One region of the Paenibacillus sp. FSL W7-1088 genome, then DNA from elsewhere that is predicted to be linked to it. Evidence: riboswitches for the same ligand, from Rfam matches in the RefSeq annotation. Region 1 holds a riboswitch; each other region holds the start of a gene.
What was found. A riboswitch is a leader RNA that binds a small molecule or an ion and turns the genes downstream of it on or off. The one in region 1 is predicted to bind thiamine pyrophosphate.
Positions count from the first base shown of each region.

Region 2: linked by a shared signal. The riboswitch ahead of MKY42_RS04695 (ABC transporter ATP-binding protein) and the one ahead of tenA (thiaminase II) in region 1 are both predicted to bind thiamine pyrophosphate.
Region 3: linked by a shared signal. The riboswitch ahead of MKY42_RS19515 (thiamine phosphate synthase) and the one ahead of tenA (thiaminase II) in region 1 are both predicted to bind thiamine pyrophosphate.
Region 4: linked by a shared signal. The riboswitch ahead of MKY42_RS04745 (ECF transporter S component) and the one ahead of tenA (thiaminase II) in region 1 are both predicted to bind thiamine pyrophosphate.

Region 1 is NZ_CP150216.1:3,250,139-3,255,707, forward strand. It holds gene MKY42_RS14830 (helix-turn-helix transcriptional regulator) at 1-734, opposite strand, end outside; gene MKY42_RS14835 (FAD-binding oxidoreductase) at 977-2,107, shown strand; gene MKY42_RS14840 (hypothetical protein) at 2,130-2,420, shown strand; TPP riboswitch at 2,467-2,565, shown strand; gene tenA (thiaminase II) at 2,687-3,358, shown strand; gene MKY42_RS14850 (GNAT family N-acetyltransferase) at 3,409-3,942, shown strand; gene MKY42_RS14855 (TetR/AcrR family transcriptional regulator) at 4,031-4,180, shown strand; gene MKY42_RS14860 (hypothetical protein) at 4,199-4,381, shown strand; gene MKY42_RS14865 (DHA2 family efflux MFS transporter permease subunit) at 4,460-5,569, opposite strand, start outside.
Region 2 is NZ_CP150216.1:1,026,100-1,031,668, forward strand. It holds gene MKY42_RS04690 (ABC transporter permease) at 1-703, opposite strand, end outside; gene MKY42_RS04695 (ABC transporter ATP-binding protein) at 690-1,457, opposite strand; TPP riboswitch at 1,627-1,729, opposite strand; gene hisC (histidinol-phosphate transaminase) at 1,835-2,956, opposite strand; gene MKY42_RS04705 (ATP-binding cassette domain-containing protein) at 2,981-3,757, opposite strand; gene MKY42_RS04710 (ABC transporter permease subunit) at 3,781-4,566, opposite strand; gene MKY42_RS04715 (ABC transporter substrate-binding protein) at 4,594-5,569, opposite strand, start outside.
Region 3 is NZ_CP150216.1:4,364,839-4,370,407, reverse strand. It holds gene MKY42_RS19530 (hypothetical protein) at 1-311, shown strand, start outside; gene MKY42_RS19525 (hypothetical protein) at 298-1,281, shown strand; gene MKY42_RS19520 (ABC-F family ATP-binding cassette domain-containing protein) at 1,414-2,964, shown strand; TPP riboswitch at 3,029-3,138, shown strand; gene MKY42_RS19515 (thiamine phosphate synthase) at 3,377-4,051, shown strand; gene thiO (glycine oxidase ThiO) at 4,056-5,285, shown strand; gene thiS (sulfur carrier protein ThiS) at 5,282-5,485, shown strand; gene MKY42_RS19500 (thiazole synthase) at 5,489-5,569, shown strand, end outside.
Region 4 is NZ_CP150216.1:1,036,199-1,041,767, forward strand. It holds gene MKY42_RS04740 (copper amine oxidase N-terminal domain-containing protein) at 1-882, opposite strand, end outside; TPP riboswitch at 1,046-1,156, shown strand; gene MKY42_RS04745 (ECF transporter S component) at 1,395-1,988, shown strand; gene MKY42_RS04750 (ABC transporter ATP-binding protein) at 1,989-3,497, shown strand; gene MKY42_RS04755 (energy-coupling factor transporter transmembrane component T) at 3,472-4,266, shown strand; gene MKY42_RS04760 (PQQ-binding-like beta-propeller repeat protein) at 4,381-5,569, shown strand, end outside.

The sequences.
Region 1 (5,569 bases):
TTGAAACCGACAGCCCGAGCAATCTCGTGGGCCGTTATTCCGGCGTCATGGACGAGCATTTCCTTCGCTTTCAACAACCGATATCGTGTCAGATAATCAAGCGGAGTCATTTGGAATTCCTTTTTGAATATCCGATTCAAATGCTGCTCGGTGACGTCCATTTGCTGAGCCAGCATGGAGAGCGAGATATCCTGATCATAATTTTGCTTGATAAAAGTAACCAGTCCGCCCAGCTTTAATCGGGCATCCGAACGTTCATAAGTACCATAACGATCGCCATCAATCGTTAACCTGACCAGAAGCATGTACAGCAATGCGGATACGTGCCAGATCTGATCCTTGTGCCGGGACTGCAGCGCCAACGTTATTTCATGCAACAGGATATGAAGCATTCCATCCGGCTTGAAGGCGCGCAGCTCCCCGATCTGCAAGGTATGCAGAAACCGGGGCAATAAATAGCCATTAAAAGACAGACAATCGAACAACAATGAATCACTCAGATTGTCGTAACGATATGTCACCTCTGGAAACAGAATAAGAGCTGTTCCTTCCCGAATTGAAAACTCATGATTTTGGGCTGCGATTTTCCCTGTTCCCCCGATACACTGCACAATACTGTAATCCCGTGAATGACCGTTCCAATTCATTAATTCATCTACAGTCAGCTGATTTTGACCTGTAATCATAAGCGGCATATCGGTATCCAGTGAATTCCCCGTACTAGGTTTCGGCATCGTTGTGTTATTCCTCATTTCGTTAAAGGTCGTGTGCGTAAATGGCGAAGATACAGCGTTAAAAGAAACATGATTTGAATTATATTACATAAATGACATTAATTTAAACGGTCTATTCACTTCGATGAACCACTTATCGAAAACCTTTTAGGAACACGTATCATCATGTCGATGCTTTGCCATTATCAGACCATATAGTATACGCTATAATGGATACAGTGATTTAGGAAAGGGATGCAGTCATGAAGAAAGTCATCGTCGTAGGATCAGGAATTCTTGGGGCTTCCACAGCGTATCAATTGGCAAAAAGGGGTGCGGAAGTTCTTCTTATAGACCGGAAAGATCGAGGGCAGGCTACGGATGCTGCTGCCGGGATCATCTGTCCCTGGTTATCTCAGCGCCGTAATCAGGATTGGTATCAGCTTGCCAAGGCGGGGGCACGTTTTTATCCCGGGTTGATTGAAGAACTCAAGAGTGAAGGGGAAACGGAAACAGGTTACGCTCAAGTGGGTGCTCTTAGTATTCATACGGATGTGGACAAAATTAACAAGATGCAGGAGAGGGCACACCTTCGTAAAGAAGATGCACCGGAGATTGCCGATATTACCTGTCTAGATGCAAAAGAAACTCATGAGCGTTTTCCTCTTCTGGAGGAGAGCTTTCATTCAGTCTACATCAGCGGAGCCGCGCGTATTGACGGGCGTGCGCTGCGTGATGCGTTAATCCGATCGGCTCAACGAAATGGAGCGGTCCTGATTAATGGTGACGCGACACTTCAATATGAATCGGACCGAGTAACTGGAGTGGTTGTGGACGGTAAAGTCATATCGGCTGACGAGGTTATTGTGTGTGCTGGCGCTTGGGCTAATGAACTGTTGAAGCCCTTGGGCATTGATTTTAAGGTTCATTATCAGAAGGCACAAATTATGCACTTGCAGGTTCACGATCGAAAGGACACTGGGAACTGGCCTGTAGTCATGCCTCCTTCGGATCAATATTTGTTAGCCTTTGATCAACAGAAGATTGTGATCGGAGCGACTCACGAAAATGATATTGAAGGATACGATACAAGAGTAACCGCAGGCGGAATGCAGGAAATTTTGAATAAAGGATTGGAACTGGCTCCCGGTTTAGCTGATAGCACGTTTCAGGAAGTAAGAGTAGGATTTCGTCCATTTACACCAGGTTTTCTTCCGGTAATGGGTGCTGTCCCAGGTTGGAATGGCTTGATTACAGCCAACGGGCTTGGAGCTTCCGGTTTAACGATGGGGCCTTTTATTGGAAGTCAACTGGCCAAGTTGGCTCTTGGTATGGAGTTAGATATCGATATTCAGCCATATGACCTTGGAAAAGCTATGGTTGATCAGAAATGATGAATCAGAAATGAGGTGAACTATGACGTATTCACAGCGCTTATCTCACGGCTACTCTTCAGATATCATCTATCTGGAGCATCAGATTGCCATCGCCGAGGAGGAATTGGCAAAGGCCGAGGAAGAGCGGCGGGCATACGAATCGGATTTAAACAAGTTAAGGACGTCTCCGGCGTATCATTTAACTTCAACGACGAACGTCTCTAATGAGCAACAATGGGTGGATGAGTTAAACAAGGTACAAAGTATGATTAAGACCATCCGGACCCGACTTAAGAACCTGCAAGAAGATTTAGGGGAACTTGAAGATTAATAGGAATGGATTGACATTTGGAAAAACACATGTTGTAATAAGCCTGAGCTATTTGCAGGGGGACTGTTCGCAGTTGAGAAGGTTAAAACCTGACCCTTTGAACCTGTTAGTTAATACTGACGTAGGGAGCAAATGACATGTACTCATGTTATTTTGCCCTTGCCGAAAATAGGTCAAGGGCTTTTTGGTCTGCATTTTGGGGGACAGAACGCGATAGCTGACTGTGAAGCGGGGGCATCATGATTTGAATAAAAGGAGCAATGATCATGTCATTTTCGAGAACGTTAAAAGATAAGTCCAGAACCGTATGGGAAGATGGATACAATCATCCTTTTTTACACGAAATGGGGAAAGGCACACTGGATCAGGAAGCGTTTAAGTTTTATCTTCTTCAGGACTATACATATCTGATTGAATATGCGAAGATTTTTGCCATGGGTGCAGTGAAGGCGACAGATGAAAAACTGATGACGAATTTTACGGTGATTCAACACGCTATTCTGTACGAAGAAATGGATTTGCATCGAAATTATATGAAGGGATTTGGGATTACGCTGGATGAAAATCATACGATCAAACCGTCTCTGTACAACAAGGCGTATACGTCGAATATGATGAGTGTTGCACAAACAGGTGGTGTTGCCGAAATCATCGCCGTCATTTTCCCTTGTGCGTGGACGTATTACGACTATGCCACAAGATTAAAAGAACAATATCGAGATTCATTAGAGGGCAATTTCTATCAGACGTGGATCGAAAATTATGCAAGTGATGAATTCCGCGATTCATTCGAATGGTTCTATGATACATTGGATGCATTATGTGAACATAAAACCGAGCAGGAACTGGAGGCCATTGAAGACATATTCAGAAGAAGTGTTGAATTTGAATATCTGTTCTGGGATATGGCTTATAAACGGCAACTTTCGTACTTCTGATGAATGAAATCTCAACTCTATTACAACCAGAGACAAGGATGAACATACAGATGAACAATCATGGGGAACGCATCTATTTACGATTTTTGAACGTGGAGGACGCGCCAGCACTGCTGGATTTGCAGCTCCGTAACCGGGCTGTTTTCGAAGAGATATCGGCAAGTGAACGATCAGAGACATTCTATACACTGGAGGGTCAGGTCGCCCTTCTTGAAGGCTGGAACAAGGCGAGGGAAGAAGGGAAACGTTACTCTTTCGGGATCTTCCTGAAGCATGCGCATGAGCTTATTGGGGAGATCTCTCTGTTCGAACTTGAACTGGATTCCATCAGCAAATGGATTGTTGGTTATGTGCTCGACCAGGCCCGGAATGGCAAGGGATACATGAGTGAAGCTCTGCGGCTAGTACTTAATTTTGCCGTGAATGACGCTGGAATAAAACGAGTGGAGGCAGGTGCACTGCCCGACAATGCCGGATCAATTCGAGTGTTGCGCAAGGCGGGGTTCCAGGAAACCGACCGTCAGAATATTAAAATCAAGGGGATTTGGAAGGAACATGTGATGTTTGCAGTGGATTTGCAGTAGATGGTTGAATAGCGCAACGTGAACCACCTATATCATCAGGGGGAACTTATGAATAAACGGAAACAAATGTTATTGGGACTCAGCACTTGTGCTCTTTGAGAGACATGGAGTGACCAACACTTCCATACAGATGATACTAGACGAGTCAGGTGTGTCCAAAGGAATATTTTACAAAATTCTTTGGTTCAAAAGATTTGTATTCTTGCCATTCTGGAGCAGCGTGTGCAGGAAGACATGATGATTCGCCAGAGCTTTGGTGAGCCAAAGCTATGCTTCCGATTTTGATCTGCTGGTGGATCAGATTATGTTCCCGATGATGTTGCCAGAAACAAAGCGGTTGTGGAGTTATTCTACGTTAGCGCGGAAGATCTCTCTCCAGTGGAGAGGCTACGGTTTATTTTATTATTTCATACACAAAAAAGCGGCAGATTGGACGTAAAGCTTAGGGTCCTGATCTGCCGCTTTTGGTATGCGAGACTATAGGCTCTACATGATGTAATTCATGTTGATACTGTTCTTAATTTGTATTCATCGAGACTTTTTGTCTTACAGGCTGTTTGGAGTCTTCCTCCGTTGCTTGTTTGGTACGTTTGATGAAGAAGGAAAGTAGCAATCCCACAACGGCAATGCCGATAATGACAACATAAGCATCATTAATTCCCTGGATCATGGATTCCATTCCCAACTGCTGCTGGGTTAAGCCTTTGGCTGCTCCCGTGGCCACCATATCCTGTACATGTGCCGTTGTGCGACTGGTCATTACACTTACAAGCAATGAAGTACCCACAGCGCCGGCTACCTGTCTGACGGTGTTGGATATTGCTGTACCGTGTGGCCCAAGTCTTGGAGGCAGTTGATTCAAACCTGCAGTTTGGATCGGCATCATGAGCAAGGCCATACCAATTCGACGACCTGTTGACATTAATACAAGGTAGGTATAGCTGGTAGAATCGGTTAGATCAATGAAACCAATAGTGGTTACGATCGTGATAACCATCCCGATAATCGCCAGCCATTTTGCACCAAACCGGTCAAACAATCTACCGGTTATTGGCATCAGGAAGCCCATGACAAGCGCTCCTGGAAGCAATAATAATCCGGACTCCAATGCCGTGTAACCCCGTGCATTTTGGAGGTACAAAGGAAGCAACATCATATCGGCATACATGATCATTGTGATCGCGATATTAATGATCGTGGTCAGAGAGAACATATTATACTTGAAAGCCCGCAGATCGAGCAGGGGATTTGCTGACGCGAGCTGTCTCCATGTGAACAGTCCAAGAGCAACAACTCCTGCTGCAAGGCATATGATGACTTCTGCACTTGACCATCCCAGACTTCCCGCCCGGCTGAAGCCATACAGCAATGCGCCGAATCCAATCGTGGACAGCAGTACGCTGAGCGTATCGAATTTGAGTTTGACCCGTTCAGATACATTTTTGAGATATACAAACGCAAAACCAATAACAATAACGGTTAGTGGAATCATCCCGTAAAACATCGTTTGCCATGTGTAGTGCTCAAGAATATAACCAGCAAGGGTTGGCCCAATGGCCGGAGCGAAAATGATGGCAAAACCGACCATACCCATCGCGGCGCCCCTTTTCTCAGGAGAGAACAAGGT
Region 2 (5,569 bases), 2.2 Mb from region 1:
CGAACATGGCGTCCGTGTTCATATTGCTCGACATTCTGCGGCTGAAGTAACCAAGGCCCTTGCTTCCACCGAGCCATTCCCCGATCGTTGCACCGACCACACAATAAACCACAGACATTTTCATTCCCGAAAAGAAGGAGGGAAGGGCAAGTGGAATCTGGAGTTTGCGGAAAATATCCCACTTGCTGGCCCCCATCGTCAGTAGCAGTTCACGCTGCTCCGGATCACCCTGGCGCAGGCCATCGTAGGTGCTCACCACAATTGGGAAAAATGCGATCAGGAATACCACCGCGACTTTACTCCACAGCGTGTAGCCAAACCACAGGATGAAGACGGGGGACAAGGCAATCAGCGGGATCGTCTGACTGATCACGATGAAGGGATATAACGCTTTTTCAATCGACTGATTCATATGCATTCCCGTTGCAAGTGCAATTCCGGCACCAATGGACAAGCCAAAACCAACGACAACCTCCATCAAGGTAGCGGGCAGATGTGTACCCAGCAGAAGGTGGCGATGCTCATACAGGGAACGGACAATCGCCGTCGGGGCTGGAATGATGAAGGAAGGCACCCATCCCATACGCACAATCCACTCCCAGAGAGCAAGCAGCAGGATCATGAGCAAAAGAAATAGACCATAACGGGCAAGCCAACCTCTCACGCTATACTTCGTGCTATCTCTCAAGTTACCGTCTCGCATGCAATTGTTCCTCCAGTCGTCGTCTCATCTGAACGAGAGCGGGTTCGTAGATCATGTCCGAATGTCTTGGACGCGGCAAAGGTACCGTCAGATCCAGCAGCTGTTGGCTATGGCCCACCGGAGTTAACAGGATAATCCGATCACTGAGCAGCAGGGCTTCTTCAATGTCATGCGTGATGAACAACACGGTTTTGCCCAAGCCTTCCCAGAGCTCCAGCAGCCAGCGATGCATCTCACGTTTGGTCAGGGCATCGAGTGCGCCGAATGGTTCATCCAGCAGCATGAGCTGGCCACCTGTCAGCAACGTACGAAGCAGCGCGACACGCTGGCGCATGCCACCTGACAGCTCGTCCGGGTAAGCATGCGCGTGGCCAGATAAGCCAAATCGGTCGAGACCGGCCAGAATGTCCGCTCGAATTCGTACCTTATCCTGCCGACCTGGAGCAAGTTCAGCGGGGAGCATGCAATTCTCCATGACGGTTCGCCAGGGTAACAGGAGGTCCTTTTGCGGCATGTAGGCCACCTGCCCCAGTCGCTTTCCTTCCTGAACCCAAGGAATATTAATGGTTCCGTGGGTTGGCTCAAGCAGGCCTGCCAGCAGCTTGAAGAGGGTGCTTTTACCGGAGCCGCTGGAACCGATGAGCGAGACGAATTCGCCTTTGGCTACACGCATCGACACATTGGAGAGCACGGGGGAATCCCTTTTTCCCGGGAAGGCGTAGCTCATGTTATGAATGGTTATGTCGTTATCCATCTCGATCCGTTCCCCTTTATTATTCAAACTTCAAACTGCGTGATCTTTAATTACACCTTCTGATCTGCCCGAAGAATGCGAAAAAGACCCACCCATTTCCGGAGAAATGAGTGGGTCTGTAAGTTCAATTCACATTAAATTTCATCATCAACATGAAAAAATCCGCTTACTGAGAGGCGCTCCACTTCCCTCCGCTGGTATGATCCAGATCAGGTTCAAAGGGTCCGAATCGTTCGATTCGTCTCAGCCGCAAGGCTCCCCTAGTGCAATGATTAAGATATGCAGTTGTGTGTTCAGCATATATCACATGCAAGCAGAATGTAAAGAGGGCGGCTTAAAAGAAGTGTGCGTAATGAGAGTTAGGAAAGTAACCTATTCTAATCGTTTGAATGTAACAGTGAATCAAGCTCACTGATCAGCCGGACAATCTGCTCAGGTGTGCCAATCGTAATCCGAAGCCAGGTAGGCATACCGAATTCGGCACCGCCGCGGACAGAGATACCTCTGTTCAACAATTCTTTGGTAATCGGGCCGCTATCCTGCAACAGATCCACCATGATGAAATTGGTTTCGGAAGGGATGTAGGGTAATTTCCACTGATCAAAGGATTGCATTAACGTTTCCCGTCCCTGACGATTGTATTGCAGACAATGAGAAACAAATTCATGATCATCCAGGCTGGCCGAAGCAGCGGCTTGGGATGTGGCTGTCAGACTGATGGGCAGCTTGACCCGGTTAATGCCTTCAATGATGCTTTCATTCGCGATGCCATATCCAATACGCAGTCCGGCCAGTCCATATATTTTGGAGAAGGTCCGCAAAATAATCAGATTATTATACTGCTCCAGCAGCTTAACCGTATCAGGGTAATCTTCACTTTCCGCGAATTCATAATACGCTTCATCCAGGACAACCACGACATGGGAGGGAACATGTTCGAGTAAATCAAGCAGGGCATTTGCCGTGAAAATGGTTCCGGTCGGATTATTCGGATTGCACAGCCAGATGATTCGGGTAGAAGTATTAATCCGCTGCCGGAATTGCTCCAGATCCAGTGAATGGTTGACCAAAGGCACTTCATGAATGACCCCGCCTGCCAGCAGCGTAGCGCCCTTATACCAGTTAAAGGAGGGCACCGGAATGAGTGATTCCTCCCCGGGATTAAGATAAGCTTGGGCGGTAAGGGTGAGGAGCTCGAAAGATCCACTTCCAAATACCAGTTGGGAAGTACGAACCCCCAGACGTTCCGCAAGTTTGTCACGCAGCAGTTGGCTGGAACCGTCGGGGTATTGAGCCAAAAGATCGGAACTCAGCGATCTGACCGCTTCTGCTGCCAGCGGAGAGGAACCAAACGGATTCTCGTTTGCTGCGAGTCGATCCACACTTTCCAGTCCCAACTCCCGCCGGATCTGTTCCATGGATTTAGCAGGCGTATAAGCCGGAATTTGATTTAACAGGTCTTTAACAGGAGGAGAGGGAACGGGTGAAAGGGATTGCATAATCATGCCTTCTTTCCAGTGGAATTAGATCGAGAATGATATCTGTTTCTGGGCAATCTGCTGTGGTGTCTCTTGTGGAGGAGTCAACAAGCGATTCAGAATCAGGTTTTCAAAATGAGCAAACCCGCTGTCCCGAACGCGTGGCCGCTCCAGCGTAATACGGGTATCCATCGTTATATGACCATCTTCGATTAGCAGCACCCTGTCTGCCAGCGCAACCGCCTCGCTGACATCATGCGTGACCAGAATGACGGTCAGATCTTCTTCTACCCACAAGCGTTCGATTAATTGCTGCATCTCAATTCGGGTTAATGCATCCAATGCACCCAGCGGTTCATCCAGCAGCAGTAGGCGCGGATGACTAGCGAGTGCCCGTGCCAAGGCGACACGTTGTTTTTGTCCGCCAGATAATACCCCCGGCCAGTCACCTTCACGCTCTCCGAGTCCCACATTGCGAAGCGACTGTCGTGCATCTTCCTTGTTCTTGTCGGGGATGCCCAGCCGTACATTGTCGAGCACGGATTTCCAAGGCAGCAGCCGGGCTTCCTGAAACAGAAACCGTGTCTCGGGTGCCGTACTGCCAAGCTTTCTGTTGCCCAGCGTAACGCTCCCGGAAGAGGGGGCCTCCAGCCCGGCGATCAGACGCAGCAACGTACTTTTGCCACAGCCGCTTCGTCCAACGATGGCTACAAATTCCCCTTGTCTTACATTGACGTTGATGTCGGACAGAATCGTCCGCTGATCATACGATTTCTGAACCCCATCTACTTGAAGAAAAGGACTGATCTGACTTGTGCTCATAGATGAATCACGCTCCTTTGGCTTTACTTGCGGGATAGGGCCGGGTTCCAGCGCAGCCAGCGCCGTTCCAGCCATTTGGCGATGGTATCGGACAACTTGCCCAGTAGAGCATATAGCAGAATGCTTAAGACGATGACGTCCATCTGCATGAATTCCCGCGCGTTCATTGCCATGTATCCAATCCCCGCATCCGCCGCAACCGTCTCGGCTACGATGAGGGTCAGCCACATAATGCCAAGTGCATATCGAATGCCCACCAGAATGGAAGGCAGTGCACCAGGCAGGATAATGTCCTTATAAAGGGACCAGCGGCTGAGTCCATATACTTTGCCCATTTCAATCAGACCGGGATCAACCGATCGAATACCGTGGAACGTATTCAGATATACCGGAAAGAATACACCCAGGGAAACGAGAAATAATTTGGCTTCTTCACCGATCCCGAACCACACAATAACGAGGGGGATCAAGGACAGATGCGGAATGTTGCGGATCATCTGCACCGAGGAGTCAGCGATCTTTTCCGCAAGGGAGGAGATGCCGTTCAGCACACCCAGAAGGAAACCGAGACCCCCACCAATGAGGAATCCTCCCAAAGCTCGCTTGGCGTTGATACTGATATTGTTCAGTAGTTCACCGTTACGAAGCAGACGAATGAAGGCCTCCAGTACCTGAGCGGGACGGGGCAAAATATTGGCTGCAACAACTCCGGATGCAGTCAGCCATTGCCACAGAGCCAGAATGAGTAGTGGTACAACAAAAGGAATAAATCGGTTAAACCATGCCCGGTTAAAGGTGTTGGACCGCACGTTATGCCTACCTCCTTGCTTCGTTCATTATTGGCTACCTGGAGCTGGAAGTTGATCTTGAAGAGCATCACTCCAGAATGTGCTCACATCAACTGCCTGGTCAAAAATTCCTGCTTGTTGAAACGTATCTGCTACGTCCTGTTCGGACTTGATGGCTTCGTCAGAAATGGCAACAATCCGCGATGGCCGTTGTGCCTCTCCATCCGTGTAGGTTTTAAGGGCTTGCTCCACGGGCTGGTGGGTGTTGTCTGCTGTAATTTGAGCCCACGCATCCTTATTGGCACGAGCCCAATCATTGAATTTGTTGATTCGCTCCAGATAATCGGCAAGGGCCTTTTTCTGTTCCTCATTCGCAATAGCCTGATCGGAGGCGGCCACAAGGAAGCTGCCTGACAGGATATCTTTGGCGCTGGCGAGCGTTGTTGCTTCATTCTGATGTGCGGAGATGATGGCATTGCCGTAACTGGCGAGAGCATCCACTTTCCCGCTAATTAGGGCACTGAGTCCGTCCGCTGTTGTAAGTTCGACCGGACTGATGTCACTCCAGGTTAATCCGGCTTCCTCCAGCATTTTGAGCAGGAAATAGTGGGCCGTTGTATTTTTTACGAAAGCCACTTTCTTGCCTTTCAGGTCAGCAACCGATTTGATCGAAGAACCTTTGGGGACAACGACCTCTTGATTCAAGGTGCTGCCTTGTTGTACCGCAATAATTTTGAAGCTTCCACCATTGGCAGCCTGAGATGCAAAAATGGGCGGAATTTCACTGGTTACACCAAAGTCCAGTTGGTTTGCAGCCATCGCTTCAAGGATCAGGTTACCTCCCTGAAATACGTTATAAGTGACTTTATAGGGGGTGTCATCGAGTCCGGCGGCTTTCAGTCCCAATTCGAGATTGCCCCATCCGGTCTGACCAACCCGAATGGTAACGTCTTTATTCGAAGCAGCTGATGCCGCTGTCGGTGTTGTACCTGTACCCGCGGCCTGATTGTCAGTTCCGGCAGAG
Region 3 (5,569 bases), 1.1 Mb from region 1:
TGCACAAAAAATATGTTCCTCATTACTCAGATACAATGGATCAGAGCACATTCTCTGGTACCTATGAAACTGTACAAGATGGCTACTATGCAGCCCAAATTAAAGCAAAGCTGTTTCCTTCGTCCGGTGTGCAGGCTTTAGACGATCCTGGGCGCAGATATACACTGGCAATGGGGGATTTCTTCACAGTAACCATCAAAAATACCAATCGCACACCTGCCATGCTGATTCGTGAGTGGTTGAACGGGTCTGCACAGGCTGCGGCGGTGTTTACCACATATGGAGGTATGGTGCTTAATGAAGATTACTGATCTCTCCATTGTATTTGTACTTATCTTTTCACCTATATTCTGGGTTATCTCTCACAATACAAACAGTGCTCAAGAGGCTCAATATTTAAGCGATCGGTATAAGATGGCACTTCAGAGTGCCGTACTGGATGCAGGGGCTGTGATGCATCAAAATGAGAAGCAAAACGATGAAGCAGGATATGATTCGACCAAATTTGTAAAAGCGGACAAAGAGCTCGCCTTAGCTACGTTTACCCAAACAATGGCGCTAAATATGGGGATTTTAAATGATCCTGCTGCTATACGGGCCATGTTCAATTACATTCCAGCATTAGTCGTGCTGGATTATGATGGTTATTATATTTTCGCGATCGAAACAGAAATGACCGGAAAACTTGAAGAGTCATTCCGGCAAGTTTGGAGTCCCAAAAAGCCCTATACATATTCTGATTCAAATGGTAACAGTATTAATTTCACACTCGATGGGTATGTGTATGCCTATGACGCAGGTTTGGGCAAGTGGGTGGAGGGTTTCCAGAAAGAATTGGCCTCCAGCACGCAAATCCCCCTGCTTCAGAATGCCGAGACGTTTGAGCAGGTCAGACGAAGCCGGATCGTGACAAGTGTGCAGGAAGATTTGGCAGATGTTATTAACCGCCATAATGAGTTTGCAAGAAGGAATGGTGTTTCCTATACCTTTACCATGCCTTTGATTTCTCAGGAAGACTGGTACAATTCAATTAATGACACGGGGCTTATGGCGTTTATTCAGGGAATTCCTGTAGGTAATCAAAAGTTTAACAACTATGCCATTGGTGGTGGCAGACTGGTGAAGAAAACGGCGATTGTTGGCGGAGTTGATCCGGTAAGTGGGATTAAATACTATTACCCATCCACATGTAACAATGGTTACAGAGCTGAAGAAGTGTTTACAAATGCCAAACAAGCGGCAGCGCAAGGGTATTTTGAGTATAGCTGTTCAAATAATTAAAGGCAGTTTATATGAAATATAAAAGCGAGGTTGCATGAGATGTTTGCATTACTTTCAGAAAAGGCGACACCTGTGCTAAAATAGGGTTTCGGAACGATAGTAATGTCCAATAGATAGGAGCAACCTCATCTTATGAGTTTATTGTCAGTAGAGAACGTGAGTCATAATTTTGGAGACCGCACGTTATTTAAAAATGTATCTTTTCGTTTACTTGCCGGAGAGCGTGTAGGCCTTGTTGGTGCTAATGGTGTGGGAAAGTCCACACTGATGAACATCCTTACCGGGAAATTGTTAAAGGACGAAGGGAAGGTCGAATGGACCCCCAAAGTTCGTTATGGATATCTGGATCAGCATACCAAGCTCACACCTGGAAAAACGATTCGTGATGTGCTTAAGGATGCGTTTCAGCCCTTGCTTGAGTTGGAAAAAGAAATGATGTCCATTACCGATCAGATGGCAGACGCCGATCCGGACAAACTCGAATTGTTGCTGGAAGAAATGGGTGACATTCAGGAGCAATTGGAGCAAGGTGACTTTTATCTGATTGATGTGAAAGTGGAAGAGATGGCAAATGGACTGGGCTTGTCCGCCATCGGTCTGGATCGTGACGTTGCCGCGCTTAGTGGTGGTCAACGTACGAAGGTATTGCTTGCCAAGCTTTTACTGGAAAAACCAACTGCTCTTTTGCTGGATGAGCCAACGAACTATCTTGATGTGGAACACATTGAATGGCTGACGCGTTACCTGAAGGATTACCCGTATGCGTTTATTCTGATTTCGCATGATACGGAGTTTATGAATGAGGTCGTTAACGTTATTTATCATCTGGAATTTGCCAAGTTGACGCGTTATGCAGCGAACTATAACAAATTCCTTGAAATGGCCGACATGAATAAGGCGCAGCATATTGATGCTTATGAGAAACAGCAGGAGTATATCAAGAAGCAGGAAGATTTCATCCAGCGGAACAAAGCCCGTGCTTCTACTTCCGGTCGTGCCAAGAGCCGTGAGAAGCAGCTCGGCAAGATCGAACGGATCGATCGTCCAGACGAAGCGGCCAAACCCACATTTAAATTCAAGGATGCCCGGGCGAGTAGTAAAATCGTCTTTGAGGGCATTGATTTTGAAATTGGATATTCGTATGCATTATTGCCCAAAATGACGATGACGATTGAGCGTGGCGAGAAAATTGCCATTGTTGGCTGTAACGGTGTAGGTAAATCCACACTGCTCAAGACCATCTTGGGAAAAATCCCACCAATCAGCGGTAAGACTTTCTTGGGTGACTATTTGGAGACAGCCTATTTCGAACAGGAAGTACGTGCAGGAAACATTACCCCGATTGAAGATGTGTGGAATGAATTTTCTCATCTGACACAGAATGAAGTCCGGGGGCATCTCGCACGTTGTGGATTGAAAAATGAGCATATCACCCGTCCGCTTAACGCGCTTAGTGGTGGTGAACAAGCCAAAGTTCGTTTGTGTAAACTTCTGATGCGTGAAAGTAACTGGATTTTGTTCGATGAGCCTACAAACCATTTGGATGTAACGGCCAAAGCAGAGCTGAAACGTGCCTTGCAAGAATTCAAGGGTACCGTGCTGCTCGTATCCCATGAACCTGATTTTTATGAAGATTGGGTTACCAAAACGTGGGATGTTGAAGCTTGGTCCGAGAAACAATAACGTAATAATTGGAAATGTACGGTGACAAAAAAAGGTGTCTATGGTAACATAGGCTACAGCTTCATATGAACACTAGGGGGGCCGCACGATGCGGCTGAGATGGAAGAATGCGATTCCGGACCCTTTGTACCTGATCTGGATCATACCAGCGTAGGGAAGTGGCGCGTTTCAGCTAATGACAAAGGGCGTTATCGATAACTTTGCGATATGGCCTGCAAGATGATTCATGCGGTTTCTAAGTATACAGCGTTGCGACTATGTTGGTTTCTGTAGTTGTTATGCATTATGTATATATAGAGTAATCCCATGCGACAGTCATTCAGTTGATCCATGAATTCTAAATTCGTGGCCACTCCCCTACGGGAGTGGCTTTTTTGTTGTTTTATATCCGCTTAAATCATACAAGAGGAGGGTGAACAGGACGGAAATCTTCCACGAACAGTTAACAACACGATTATTCGAACTGCATGTGGTTTCACCAGGTACAGGAGACTTGGACTCTTTTCTGAATATTGCTAAGGATATATGGCGGTGGGTCGATTATATCCACATACGGGAAAAAAAGCTGCCCCTTGAGCAACAGATGTATTGGGCGCAAAGTCTCAGAACACGAGGTGTCCCATTTAACCGAATCATTCTGAATGGCTCCACTCAGCTTGATCATCATGCGTTGCTTGGTGGTGTGCATTGGGGTCAAGCAGTTATTCGGAAATACGATAAGGATGTGTTGAGGAGAAACAATCGGCTTCGCGTAGGAGTATCGGTTCATTCTCTGGAAGAAGCAAAAGTTGCAGAAGAACGTGGAGCGGATTATCTCTTTTACGGGCATGTATATGCCTCACCCAGTAAACCAAATTTCGAGCCCAGGGGACTTGCTTCGTTAGCAGAGGTATGCGCTAAAGTTTCAATTCCGGTCATCGCGATTGGTGGGATTGCAACGGAGAATATTGCTGCCATTCGAACTGCTGGTGCCCGTGGAGCCGCTGTGATTTCGTCGATTTGGACGAATGATCAGCCGGAACTGGCTGCCGCTGCATTGCGACTGGCGATTACGGATTCAGAGAAATACGCCGAACCAAGGAGATGATGCCATGAGAAAGGAAGCAAGAAGCCGAAGCGGGAATCGTTCAGGGTATCATCCAGGCACAGTATCGAGGAGTAAAGTTGGAGCAGAATTTCGAGGCAAGCTTCATGCAGAAACCATTATTGTAGGCGGAGGCGTTATCGGTTGTGCTATCGCATGTGAACTCGCTACCCGAGGTTATGACGTTCTTCTGGTTGAGCGTGCTCGGATCGCTGGTGGAACTTCCTGTGCAGCCGCAGGCATGCTTGCCGCTGACAGTGAGGAATTTACTCATGCTGTGATGGCAAAGCTTGCCCGGCAGAGCAGAGCTTTGCTTCATGAGCAGAAGGAACGAATCAGTGCGCTTAGCGGCGTTGAAATGGGGCTGCAACAGCAAGGTTTTATTACTCCTTTTCGCTCATACAGTGAGGTCAGCAGTTACAAGAATAATCGATGGTCTACCTTATCTACAGAACATATTTGGTGGGATCGTGTCGCTGTCCAACAGGAAGCTTCATGGTTAAACAGGGATACGTATGGAGCATTTTACAGACCTTCCGAGAGCGAGGTTCTTCCTGTCAACTTAACGCAGGCTTATGTCAGATCTGCTCAAGCCATGGGTGCAAGGGTGATGGAAGGTGTACAGGATGTCCGTTTGCATACGGATGTGAATGGAGTGCAAGGGATCGAGACTTCAATAGGAACGATGACATCGAGAAATGTCATTATTGCTACAGGGTTACATGGTGAAGAATTGATGAGACATGTGGGTCTGAAATCGCCTGTTTTACCAGTAAAGGGAGAGATTGCAGCCGTGCAGTTTTCACCTCACCATGCCGGGTACAGGCCAGACAAAACGGTGTATGCAGAGGATATATATATTGTTCCCAAAGCTAATGGAGAAGTATGGATCGGTGCAACAAGCCTTCCTGGAAGAACAGATATGAACGTTTCGGTGCAAGGCATTCAGAAGCTGCTTGCAGCTGCAACAAACTGGATACCTGGCATAAAGGAAGCCCATTTTATCCGAGCGTGGGCGGGTGTCCGTCCTTCGACTCCGGATGGATTGCCTTATGTGGGGGCTTGCGAAAGTGTTCCCGGTTTATTCGCTGCTTTTGGACACTATCGTAACGGCATATTGCTTAGTGCGATTACAGCGAGCCTCATGGCTGACTTGATTTGTGGCAAAACCTCGGAAGAGCTGGGGATTCAGGACCTTAGTCCAGAACGTTTGAACACAAAGGAGATGTTGCAGTGAATATCATTGTCAACGGACAAACCATGCAAATTGAAGATAGCTTAAATCGTGTGGACAAATTGCTCCATTCATTTAATTTGCAAGTAAAAACCGTCGTGGTTGAGTTGAATCGTCAAATTTTAACGCGGGAATATCATGAAACGACCACTTTAAGAGACGGAGACCGAATTGAAATTGTACATTTTGTGGGAGGCGGTTGAATCATGTTGAGGATTGGGAGTTATACGTTTGAGTCAAGATTGCTTATGGGTACAGGCAAATTTTCGGACTTGGAAGTGCAGAGC
Region 4 (5,569 bases), 2.2 Mb from region 1:
GGACTTGTTCATGATCTCGTAGGAAGTCTCTTCAAGCATACGAGAATACTTAAATGATACGAGGGTTTGACCCTTGACGGAAGGGCGAGTCCCTGCTTCAGCAACGGGTTTGGTTTTGATAAAAAACAGGTCACCGATAGTTCCGGCATCTTTACCGATATTGGCCTGCCATTTCAGCAGGGCGTTTTCATTTTTAATCGTGTAATAGCTGATCAGATCGTTATCTTCAACAATGAAGAAACTTTCCTTTTTGCCTTGTTCAAAAATGTATTGAATGGATGAATCCACTGGACCCAGAGGGTTGCGAATCTCCAGGCGTGCTTGTCCCAGTTCAGAGAAGTGTGGCAAATGCAGCGCAGCTTCACGCGCCACAGTCAGATCAGCACTGCTGTAGTCTTTGACCACCGCAGCATCCGTGGTGTAGATGTAGGCCTCCTTGGCCGTCTGGTTCCAGCGAACCTGTGCGCCAAAGGCTTCGCCAATGGCACGGAGCGGAAGCATGGCTTTGCCATTCACCAGAATGGGAGCGGACGACAACGTCGCATTCTGACCGTTTTTCTTCATTGTTTTGCTGTTGGGTATAAGAACATATTTGTCGCTGTCTGTGCTGATGCTAATCTGTTTTGTTTTGTTATTGTAGCCAAACGTATAGTCCCCGAGGAATTGAAGTTCAGTCAATGCTACGTACGTTATACCCTGCTTTATAACCACATCATATTGAGCTTGTACATTGTTAATATACGCTGTCGGTTTGTGTGTTGTTGCTGCTTCCGCGACAGTGGATGACAGCAGTGCGGGTGCCGTACCCGCGGTGAGAATCGAAGCGGCAAGGATCATTTTCCACTTTTTTTGCTGCCAGGCAGTATTGGTTTGTTTCATCATTATCAATCTCCCTTCTTGTATACCAAACGGACTACTTGATCCAAATGTTGCATAGTATTGTAAAGTACACCACAGAATGTCTTCTCTGATTTACCCAAAATACAGCGTAATGATTTTTCCGGGATTGTCACAAATACCCATGTGTTGTACAGTAGAAGCAATGAAATAAGTGAACCGGGAGCTCAATGAAGTTGGGCTGAGAGAGCGGCCTTGTGCCGCTGACCGTAAATCTGATCTGGGTAATGCCAGCGTAGAGAACATGAATTTGCGATGTGCAATGGTAAGCGATAGGGATAGAACATAAATGTCAGCGTTTCTTGGGTGCAGCAGGATTTTTCTGATGTGACGGGAATGGTGTCGTTTGTTTTCTTCTTTCTCTATATCTGCCTAATGCGCAGCATCGTGAGATTGTAAACTGTGCGTATGGCCTGCCTGGAAACCGGGGAGGCTTTTTTGTTTGTTTTATTGTTTATTTTATAAATCCAGGGAAACAGAGGAAGGAAGTAGAGAACATGTCAACAGCAGTAGGCAGCAACAGATTGAAGTTAACCGATATTTTGGTAACGATTGTGATTGCGGTGGTCTTCGGGGTGATCTACAAAATATGGGGACCTACATATGATCTGATGAAGCCATTCGGCGTTCATGCGGAGCAGATGATTTATGGCATGTGGTTTATGGCGGGAACCTTTGCCTTTGTAATCATTCGTAAGCCGGGTGTAGCCATTCTGGCTGAAGTAGCGGCATCCACGGTGAGTGCTTTTCTCGGAAGTGAGTGGGGCATGTCGACACTGGTGTATGGACTGTTGCAAGGGCTGGGTGCAGAGATCTTCTTCGCCGCATTTCTGTATCGGAAAAGCAATCTGTTCGTCACCTGCCTTGCGGCTATTGGTGCAGCGGCAGCTTCACTTGTACTGGATTATCAGTACGGGTACATTGATTCCCTCTCGGCTTGGAACTATACACTGTTTATCGGGTTCCGCTTCATTGGCAGTATTCTGATTGCAGGTGTATTCGCCTATTACCTTGCCAAAGCGCTGGAGCTTACAGGTGTAACACGATCCCTTAGACCGGTGTCGAAGCAGGATTACGAGGCGCTGGACTAGATGAATGAAGTGGAGAATGTGCAAGCGGTAGGTGTTACGAATCTAAGATGCAAGTTCCCGGGAGAGAAGGCCTTGGTGTTTCAAGGCTTGTCTCTCTCTGTGCGTCAAGGGGAGAAAGTATTGTTGCTTGGTCCAAGCGGATCTGGCAAATCAACCTTGCTGCAAATTCTGAGCGGTCTGATTCCGCGATCTGTGGAGATTCCGATGAAATGTGATGACATTCGGGTGCCTGAGCAGCCCGGCATTGTTTTTCAAGATCCGGATACCCAGTTCTGTATGTCATATACGGATGAAGAGATTGCTTTTGTATTGGAGAACCGGAATATTCCACGCGAGCAGATGCCTACCCTTATCCATCAATACCTGGAACAGGTTGGGTTATGCTTTGAACATAATCGAACACTCATTCAATCGATGTCTCAGGGTATGAAGCAGCGTCTTGCGATGGCTTCGATTCTGGCCATGGAGCCAGACGTACTCTTTTTGGATGAACCAACGGCACTGCTGGATGATGAAGGAACCTCTCAGGTGTGGGAAACGGTGAAACAGATTGCACAGGACAAAACACTCATTATCGTAGAACATAAAATTAATGAAATCGTCGAGTGGGTAGACCGAATCATCGTATTGTCGCCTGAAGGAAAGATTGTGGCAGATGGCCCGGCGAATCAGGTGTTTACAGATGAGCGGAATATGCTCAGGGAATACGGGATCTGGTATCCAGGGGTCTGGGAAGAACGAGGCCAATCGAAGGCACAGGCATGGGTCTCAGGAGAGGATAGTCGTTACGGTGCAACAGAAACTGAAAGTATAGATTATAAGGAGGGGGAAACCTCTGCACTGATCCAACCAGCCCTGGAAATGCAGCAATTCACCGGATGGCGCGGAAAAACGCCATTCATTCAGGTGGAGCAGGCCAAGGTATGGAACGGAGATTGGGTGGGGATTGTCGGGGCTAACGGGGCAGGTAAAAGTTCATTATTGCTGTCCATGATGAATATTCTAAAAACGACAGGTCAATATGTTGTGGAAGGACAATCGGCTGGAAAAACCGAGCAGCTTGCAGATCGCATTGCCTTTGTATTCCAGAATCCTGAATTTCAATTCGTGACAAATTCAGTCCGTGATGAAGTGGGATTTTCCTTGCTGAGCGGAAAGCTAACTGCCGAAGAAAGAGGTATCCGAACCGATCATATGTTGGAGCAATTCGGACTGAATGAGCTGTCCGGTAGGCACCCATATCAATTGTCGATGGGACAGAAACGACGGCTGAGTGTAGCATCAGCTCTGGTACGGGAACAGCGTATTTTGTTATTGGATGAACCTACCTTTGGACAGGATGCGCGGAATACCTTTTCCATGTTATCCCAGCTGGAGCGGTTGCGGCGTGAAGGGACAGCCATCGTGATGGTTACGCATGATCATGAAATCGTGAAACGTTATTGCAACAGGATCTGGACGGTGGATGAGGGGAGGTTAACGGATGCAGCTCTCGTTTCCTCATCGTGAGACCTGGCTTCACGCGGTGAATCCGGGGTTGAAAATGATTTTCCTGACACTGCTGTTTGTCTTCGTCATCCTTGTTCACAACCTGAATGTAATGGCGAATGTGGCAGTTGTCATGCTTTTACTGCTTGGTTGGACGGGTCACCCATGGCCCAGATTATTGCTGTATGCGTCTCCGTTCATTCTGGTATTTATATCAACTTCCACAGGGATGATCATGTTTGGTAAAGGCGAGACCACCTGGTTTCAGTGGGGATTGATTCATATTACCGAAGAGAGCTTCTATCGCGGGCTGCACCTGGGCTTTCGTTCCCTAAGTATGGCGGCAGCTGGATTGTTGTTCGGCCTGACGACCAAGCCTGTTCGTCTCTTTTATTCCCTCATGCAGCAGTGGAGGCTCCCACCTAAGTATGCTTATAGTTTCCTGGCGGCGATGCGTATGATTCCGATTTTGCTGGATGAATTCCAGACGCTGCGGTATGCCATCCGCATTCGGGGAACGAGGCAGCACGGCTCCCGCTGGAATGTATACGGCACACTGAAACGATATGCTATTCCACTACTTGCACAGAGTATTCGCCGTGCACAGCGTATGGCGGTGGCGATGGAAGCGAAAGGATTCAAGGAAGGCGGGAGCCGTACCTATTACGTTCAGATCGGATATTCCCGAGCGGATGTATGGTTTGTGGGGTATTTTATCATCATGTTAACCGCTGCTTATATATTGGGAACCACAATCCCATATCATTCAACGCTTGTGGATGTAAGATAAGGTGAGACCTGTAATTATTTCGTACCTTGTAAATATATTTGGGAGTAACAGTAACTTTTCATTGTTCAAAACGTCCTTAATGGAAATAACTTCAAATGATTGGAGTGGACTGACGTGAAGACCGGGCGTAAAAGGAAAGGGACGGGCTACCCATGGAATATAATTGCTGGTATCGTAGCTGTGCTGGTCACGGGGGGACTGTTGCTGAATAACCATGCCAGGGCGGTTGAAGGACAAGGTTCCATTTCAGTTATGCAAATGCAATCGGTGAAGCTTAATTATAAAAAGGGGGATAAGGTGACGGTAGCTGAAGGTGTACCTATTTACAGTGGTGTGGTCGAGAGCAGTGTTTCCCCTGATCTGATGGACATAAACGGGTATAGCTCCGCCCAAGGAAGCCTGCAAATAGACGCTGTTCGCGGGGAATGGATCAAACTAAAAGGCAGCGATTACACTGAATTCTGGATACCTGGTTGGTATACCTCCAAAGAAAGCCGCAGCTTGACGAAAACAATTCCACAAACGTTTACAATGCGATCGGGCAGCAAGCTGTACCTGTTTCCCGGAAGTCAGGCAACCTGGTCTTCAGGGGCATTTCTGAAAGATCAGGCGTTGATTGTTGCAGCGACGAAGGATTGGTACGGCGTGTCGATTGCCCCGCGCGTCTGGAGTAAGGAATCGTCCACCTATCGTCCTGCATTGCTTTGGGTTAAGGCACAGGATGTAGCACAGCATACCAAGGTAGCGGATGGCTGGTTCAGTAAACCATTGGGGATGCCGACGTCCACTATACGTCATTTGACAGATATTGTGCTGAATTCAAAAACGACCTCGAAACAGGTGGCGCAGTGGCTTGGCGAACCCGATTGGCAAGAGCATTCCGGCAATTTAAACGATACGGGTTATGCCATGAACATAGGAAAGACCTGGCGGTACGAACGAGCAGATGCTCATTTTCTCGTGACATTTAACGAGAACGGCAGGCTGGTCCGAGCGCGCTGGAATATATCCCAGGATAATCGAAACGGTGTAGTGTCTAATTGGGAATTTGGTGGTTCAGATGACTATCCGTTCACGACTAAAATCTATGGCACAATGCTGCCTGCCACCTTACCCTGGAACTCGGTATGGACCAATCAGGGGGATATTAACTACACCTTTTTAGAAGCAGCTACAGATGATGTGCTCCTGATGAAAGGGGATGACGGTGGATTTAGCGGGGGCTACTACGAAGGTTCCATATATGCTCTTGACCGACATTCCGGTAAGAAATTATGGGGGATCAATGGTGGGTTTGGAAGAC